One region of the Micromonospora sp. WMMD735 genome, then DNA from elsewhere that is predicted to be linked to it. Evidence: riboswitches for the same ligand, from Rfam matches in the RefSeq annotation. Region 1 holds a riboswitch; the other holds the start of a gene.
The links. Region 1 has a riboswitch for cobalamin ahead of bluB (5,6-dimethylbenzimidazole synthase). Riboswitches for the same ligand answer to the same signal wherever they lie in the genome.

Region 1 (3,401 bases):
CGACGACGAGGTGCGGCTGCCGGCCGTACCCGACCTGGTCACCGTCGAACTGGACCTGGTCACCGCGGGCCGGGCGGACCGGATCGTCTCCCCCCGGCTGGCCCGGCTCTTCGCCGACATCCGGCACGGCGGGCCGCGCTTCCAGATGCTGCCGTCGAGTTGGCAGGTCGACCCGGACGACACGCTCGCCAACGGGGTGGTCGACTGCGTCTCCGCCAGCCTGTACCTCGAACGGGAGTGCCGGGCCATGGGGTACGAGGCGTACGCCCGAGGGGGTTGGCTGATCGGCATGATGGACCTCGACCACGCCTGGCTGGAGGTGCGCGACGACGACGGCCGGATCAAGGCGGTGGACCCGGTGATGGCGCTGCTGGCCCGCCTGCTTCCCGGCGACCGGACCGCCTTCGAGGAGTTCTGCATCGGCTCCAGCCTCAACCGGGTGTTGCCCTGCGCGTGCCGGGCGGAGGGTCCGATGGCGGTACACCACTGCGGGGGTCGGACCCGTCCGCTCGCGGTGGGCACCACCATCAAACCACTGCGGCCCGGCCGACCCCGGGCTGATGGACCACTGCCGTGACCGTCGGGTCCAGGGTTTACCGCACGGGCACCGAGGCCCGCTATCCGGCCATCACCCAACGGGGCACCCTGAAACCGACCCAGCTGGTGCACCTCCTCGACGAGGTCTCCGCCGGCTGGTGGCGAGAGACGGCCGGACTCGACCGCTGGTCCTACTTCGAACGGCACCGGGTCCGCGCCGTGGTGCGGTACGTGCAGGCGTACACCCCGCCGGTGCGGGTGCTGCCCGGAGCGCCGCTCGACGCCGAACTGGCCGTCACCCTCGGCGTTGACCGGCGTGGCTGGTACGGCGGGCACGACGAGCTGACCCTGCGCGCAGCCGACGGCACCGTGGTGGCGGTGTGGACCAGCCGGTGGACCTGGTTGGACGCCGGCGCCGGGGCACGACCCACACCGCGCACCGAGGCACCCCCGGGCTTCGGCGGCGACTCGCCGCTGCTGCCGGAGCTGCCGCGACGACCCCGCAGCGGCGGAACCGAGACGGCGGCTTTCACCTTCAGCGACCGGGAGACGGATCTGAACGACCACGTCTTCTTCGCGTGCTACCTGGAGCGCGGCGAGAACGCGCTGGCCGACGCGGGGGTGCCGGCCGGCCGCACCGACACCAGCCGGTGCTGGTACCTGCGACCGGCGCAGGCCGGTCAGTCGATCACACCGGCGGTCACCGAGACCGCCCATGGGCACGTCGTCGAGCTGCGCTTCGGCGCGGGCGGCTTCCCGGCGGCGGTCTGCGAGTACGCCAGCATCGGGCGGTGACCGAACCGAGCCCAGGCCGGTCGGGATCGGACCGGTGTCAGCCGCTCACCGCCGCCGAGAGCGTCGTCGTGCTCCTCCGGCCGCACCGGAGTCCAGCGACCGGAGGGCCTCGTGGTTGGGCCTGACCGCCGGACACCTCGGCGAGGACGTCGCACACCCCGGCGTCCACGTGGACGCCGGAACACGGGGACCCGCTGCGTGTGCTGTCGGGCCGGGCCGTGGCCGGCCGGCGTCGGTGGTGCGGGTTAGCATCGGCAACGGCATGATCGTGCGAGGTGCCCCGCGCACGCGGGGAGAATCGGGAAGCCGGTGTGAATCCGGCACGGGCCCGCCGCGGTGACCGGGGAGCGACCGTCCAGGCGCGAGGAGCGCAGCCACTGGCCCAAGGGCTGGGAAGGCGGACGGGTAGGCGTTGATCCGGGAGTCCGAAGACCGGCCTCGCGTCGAGCGCCCACCCGTCGGGGGTGGGCCGAGCGCAGCGGGAGCCTGCCTGTGGAACTCTACGACGCTATCCACCGCCGCCGGGACGTCCGGGCCGAGTTCACCGGGGAGCCGGTGCCGGCCGACACCCTGCACCGGATTCTCGACGCCGCGCACACCGCGCCCAGCGTCGGCAACTCGCAGCCGTGGGATTTCGTCCTGGTCCGGGACCCGGCCGTCCGTCGCCGGTTCCATCGGCACGTGCAGGCCGAGCGGGCGACGTTCGCCGCCACTCTGGACGGTGCGGCGGCCGAACGGTTCGCGCGTATCAAGATCGACGGGGTGCTGGAGTCGACGCTGTCGGTGGTCGTCACCTACGACCCACAGCGCGGCGGCCCGGCGGTGCTCGGGCGGCACGCCATCGCCGACGCGGGCCTCTACTCGGTCTGCCTGGCCATCCAGAACCTCTGGCTCGCCGCCACCGCCGAAGGGCTGGGCGTCGGGTGGGTGTCCTTCTACCGGGAGCCGTTCCTGGCCGAGCTACTGGGTGTGCCGGCCGGCATCCGGCCGGTGGCCTGGCTCTGCGTCGGGCCGGTCACCCACCTGGAGGCCGTGCCCGATCTGGAGCGACACGGGTGGCGGCGGCGCAGGCCCCTCACCGAGGCGGTCCACCACGACCGGTGGCTACGGCGGGGGACCGACCAACCGAACAGCTAATTCGGGTACGTCGATGCGACGGCTAGGCTGGCGTCGCACTGAGTCATCGCTCGGCTACGTTGGGAGGAGTTTCATGCGTACCACCGTCACGGTGCTGGCGGCGTCCGCGCTCGCCGCCCTGAGCCTCGCCGCCGCCGGCGCCACGCCGGTTCTCGCCGCCGCCCCGGCGCCCTTCTGCGAGTCCGGCGCGTCGCAGTTCTACTGCGACGCCAGCAGCACCGGCACGACGACCTGGAGCATCACCTGGTACTCCGGCAGTGTCGGCACCTTCACGACCGCCGGGCCGACCCTCTTCGCCACCTGCCCGGCCAGCAACCTCGGCCACCCCGTGCGGGCCAGCTACAGCTACGTCGACGGCGGCACCACCCAGTACAGCGGCACCACCCAGTTCATCTGCCGCAGCGGCTCCTGGCAGTAGGGCCGTCCGGCGTCCGGCGTACGCGTCACCCGCGCGTACGCCGGACGGGCTCATGCTGCGGCCGCAGCTACTCCGCGACCGCCGGACCCTCATGCCCGCGATGAGCATCGCACGGTGCTGGAACGAGGCCCGATGACAGCCGAGCCGGTCCGCGAGGGGAAGTACGCGCGCATCGAGCGGGAGCGGCGGTTCCTGCTGGCCGGACCGCCGCTGCCGGCCATGGTCACCGCCAGCCGTCGCATCACCGACCGGTACCTGGCCGGCACCCGACTGCGCCTCAGACGTTCCGAGAGCCTCACCGGCGGATCCCGCGAGTTCAAGCTCACCCAGAAGGTGCCCGCCGCCCGGCCGGGCCACATCCAGGGGCTGATCACGAACGTCTACCTGTCCCCGGCCGAGTACGAACTGCTCGCCCGCCTGCCCGCCGCGACGCTGTCCAAGACCCGCCTGAGCGTCCCACCGCTGGGCATCGACATCTTCGACCAGCCCCTGCACGGTCTGGTCCTGGCCGAGG
Region 2 (3,401 bases), 680 kb from region 1:
CTCGCCGAGAACGTCGCGGCCGCCGCGCTGCGACTCACCCCCGACGAGCTGGCCGCGCTCGACCGGCGGTGAACGGGCCGCCCAGCCGGCTGTCACCGGGCTCGCAGCGCCCTTCCAGGTGGGGGTGCTCCACTGGAGGGACGCCGAGGAGAGGACGGGCAGATGGGCTGGTTCAGCCGACGGACCCGGGCTGACGAGGGTATCCCGACCAAGCTCGACCGGGAGGCCACCCGGGACGACCTGACCGCGTTGGCGGACTTCGTGGCCGCCCACCGGGGGGTGGAGTTCTATCTCGAACCCGAGACGACCGCCACCGACACCACGGTGGTGGCGATCGCGCACGACGGGGAGTGGATCCGCCGCCGCACCGGCTCCCCGCGTACGGCGGCGAAGCTGGCCCACCGGCACGCGGTGCCCCTCTACGAGGCGGCGAAGACCGGGTACCCGGAGCGGATGCGGGCCTGGAACCGGGCCCACCCCGAGCGTCGCCTCCGCTGATCCCGCAGCAACGCGTGAAGCGTGGCGGGGTTGTGGCCCCGTGGGATGTGGGTCCGTGGGATGTGGGTCCGTGGGGGTGCGGCCACGGCGGCGGGTGCGACCGCCGGCCGCCCCGGTCGCCTGCCGCTGCGGGGCAGGGGTGTGGGGTATGTCGTCGCGGGCCCTTTCGAGCTGATGACGGTGACGGATCGGCCCCGCCGGATGGGACGACCCGTACCGCCAGGTCGGGGGTGGCCGGGGTGGCGCGGCCCCGCGGTACCGGATGGGCCTGTGACCGGAGGGCCTGCGGCACCGGAGGAGGCGGCCCCGTGGCCCCGGGCCGGGGCCGTCGCCCTCAGGCCGCCCCGGCCCCGGGGTGTCGGGCGAGTGGCCGGCGCTACCCGGCGCGACAACTGTCCGGCCAGGTCGGCCGCGCCGGCCCCCGAGTCGTTGACGTCATCAGCTCGACAGCGTGCGAGAGAGGTGTCCCGGCCGACCAGGGCCGGGTCGCCCGGGGCCGGGCAGCCTGAGGGCGGCGGCCCGGCTCCGTGCCGCCCGGCTCCGTGCCGCCCGGCTCCGTGCCGCCCGGCTCCATGCCGCCCGGATCAGCTCCGTGCCGCCCAGTTCCGCGCCGGTCGGTCGCGGACGGTGGCCCTTCCCCGGGCGGGTGGCGGGCTCCCTCGGCGGATCGGTGGGTGCGCGGCACGGGACGCTGCGGGTCGACCGTCGGGAGGGGACCGGGCCCACCCGGGAACGTGGGCAGCGGCGGTCGCCGGCCTCGCCACGGGGGGCGATCGGTGCCCTCGCGGGGCCGGTGGCCGCCGTTGACCTCGGGGTGAGGAGTGTGGCAGCATTCGCGGCCTGACGGCAGTGAAGGAAGTCGGTGCGATTCCGACGCGGTCCCGCCACTGTCACCGGGGAGCGATCCCCCCTCGTGGGTCACGACCGTGCGTGCACGGTTGGAAGGCCGGGGGTGAGCGTCGATCCGGGAGCCAGGATACTTCGGCCGTCGGAGAACCCCAGGGCGTGGACACCCGAGGAGGACCCGATGACGCACAGCGTCACTGCCGACCCGATCACGGTCGGTGACTTCCGCATCACCGTAGAGCCCGCGCCGCCGCGTGCCCCCACCTCTCCCACCGTCGCCGGCCGTCGCCGGGGCGGTCGGCCTGCCACGTACCGCTGACGGCCGGTCCGGGGTGCCCCGCCGCCGGTGGGGTGCGTCGTACCTCCGCCGCCGCTGACCGGCGTCCCTCCCGCCCCGCTCGGCCCGGCCCCGTGGTCGAGCCGGACGTCACTCTCCGGAGCCGCACGTGCGCATCCTGCTGTTGTCCACCGCCGACACCGATCTGCTCGCCGCCCGCGCCAGCGCCGCCGACTACCGCCTCGCCAACCCCACCCGGGTCGACGTGGCCGCCGTGCCCGCCCTGCTCGACGGGGTCGACCTGGCCGTCGTACGGTTGCTCGGCGGGCGGCAGGCGTGGCCGGACGGCCTCGCGGCGGTGCTCGGCTCCGGCGTCCCCACGATCGTGCTCGGCGGCGAGGCGGTGCCCGACGCGGAGCTGATGGCGGCCTCCACGGTGGCCTCCGGGGTCGCCACCGAAGCGCTGTCCTACCTGGTGGAGGGGGGCGCGGACAACCTCGCCCAGCTCGCCCGGTTCCTCTCCGACACCGTCCTGCTCACCGGTGAGGGCTTCGACCCGCCCACCCCCACCCCGCCCTACGGCATCCTCGACCACCGCCGCCCGTCCACCCCGGTCGACGGGGCGGACCCGGTGGCCGGACCGGACGGGGGCGGGCGGCCCACGGTGGGGATCGTGTTCTACCGGGCGCACGCGCTGGCCGGCAACACCGGTTTCGTGCAGACCCTGGCCGACGCGGTCGACGCGGCCGGCGGCGAACCGCTGCCGATCTTCTGCGGATCGCTGCGCGGGCTCACCCCCGGCGACGGGCCGCTGGACCTCTTCGCCCGCTGCGACGCGCTCGTCGTCACCGTCCTCGCCGCCGGGGGGACGGTCGCCGCCGACGCCTCCGGCGGGGGCGACGAGGACGCCTGGGACGTCGGCGCGCTCGCCGCCCTCGACGTGCCGGTGATCCAGGCGCTGTGCCTGACCAGCACCCGGGAGCAGTGGGCTGCCAGCGACGCCGGACTGTCCCCGCTGGACGCGGCCATGCAGGTGGCCATCCCCGAGTTCGACGGTCGGATCGTCACCGTGCCGTTCTCGTTCAAGCGGATCGACGCCGACGGGCTGTCGGTCTACGCCGCCGACGCCGAGCGGGCCGCCCGGGTCGCCGGCATCGCCGTCCGGCAGGCCCGGCTGCGCCACCTGCCCAACGCCGGCAAGCGGGTGGCGATCGTGCTCAGCTCCTACCCGACGAAGCACTCCCGGGTCGGCAACGCCGTCGGCCTGGACACCCCCGCCTCGGCGGTCCGGCTGCTCGCCGCCCTCGCCGCCGACGGGTACCACCTCGGCGACGCGCCACCACCCACCGACGGGGACGCGCTGATCCACGCCCTGATCGCCGCCGGGGGCCACGACGTCGAGTGGCTCACCCCGGAACAGTTGGCCGCCGCCGAGGCCCGGGTGCCGGGGAAGACCTACCGGCGCTGGTTCGACCAGGTGCCGGTCGACCTGCGAGACCGGATGCGGGAACACTGGGGTGAGCCACCCGGCCAGCTCTACACCGACGCCGGGGACATCGTCCTGGCCGGGCTGCGGTTCGGCAACGTCACCCTGCTGATCCAGCCGCCGCGCGGCTTCGGCGAGAACCCGATCGCCATCTACCACGACCCCGACCTGCCGCCCAGCCACCACTACCTCGCCGCGTACCGGTGGCTGGCCGCGTCGGTCGACGACGGCGGGTTCGGCGCCGACGCGGTGGTGCACCTCGGCAAGCACGGCACGTGCGAGTGGCTGCCCGGC

Region 2: it holds a riboswitch for cobalamin, as region 1 does, so the genes downstream of both, cobN (cobaltochelatase subunit CobN) here and bluB (5,6-dimethylbenzimidazole synthase) in region 1, are expected to answer to the same signal.

What each region holds. Positions count from the first base shown of each region.
Region 1 covers NZ_JBMHMJ010000002.1:2,345,248-2,348,648, reverse strand. The annotation lists gene ACN268_RS10030 (hypothetical protein) at 1-577, shown strand, start outside; gene ACN268_RS10025 (hypothetical protein) at 574-1,332, shown strand; cobalamin riboswitch at 1,589-1,787, shown strand; gene bluB (5,6-dimethylbenzimidazole synthase) at 1,825-2,469, shown strand; gene ACN268_RS10015 (hypothetical protein) at 2,543-2,887, shown strand; gene ACN268_RS10010 (hypothetical protein) at 3,020-3,401, shown strand, end outside.
Region 2 covers NZ_JBMHMJ010000002.1:1,665,036-1,668,436, reverse strand. The annotation lists gene ACN268_RS07345 (aldo/keto reductase) at 1-72, shown strand, start outside; gene ACN268_RS07340 (hypothetical protein) at 163-498, shown strand; cobalamin riboswitch at 1,351-1,480, shown strand; gene cobN (cobaltochelatase subunit CobN) at 1,791-3,401, shown strand, end outside.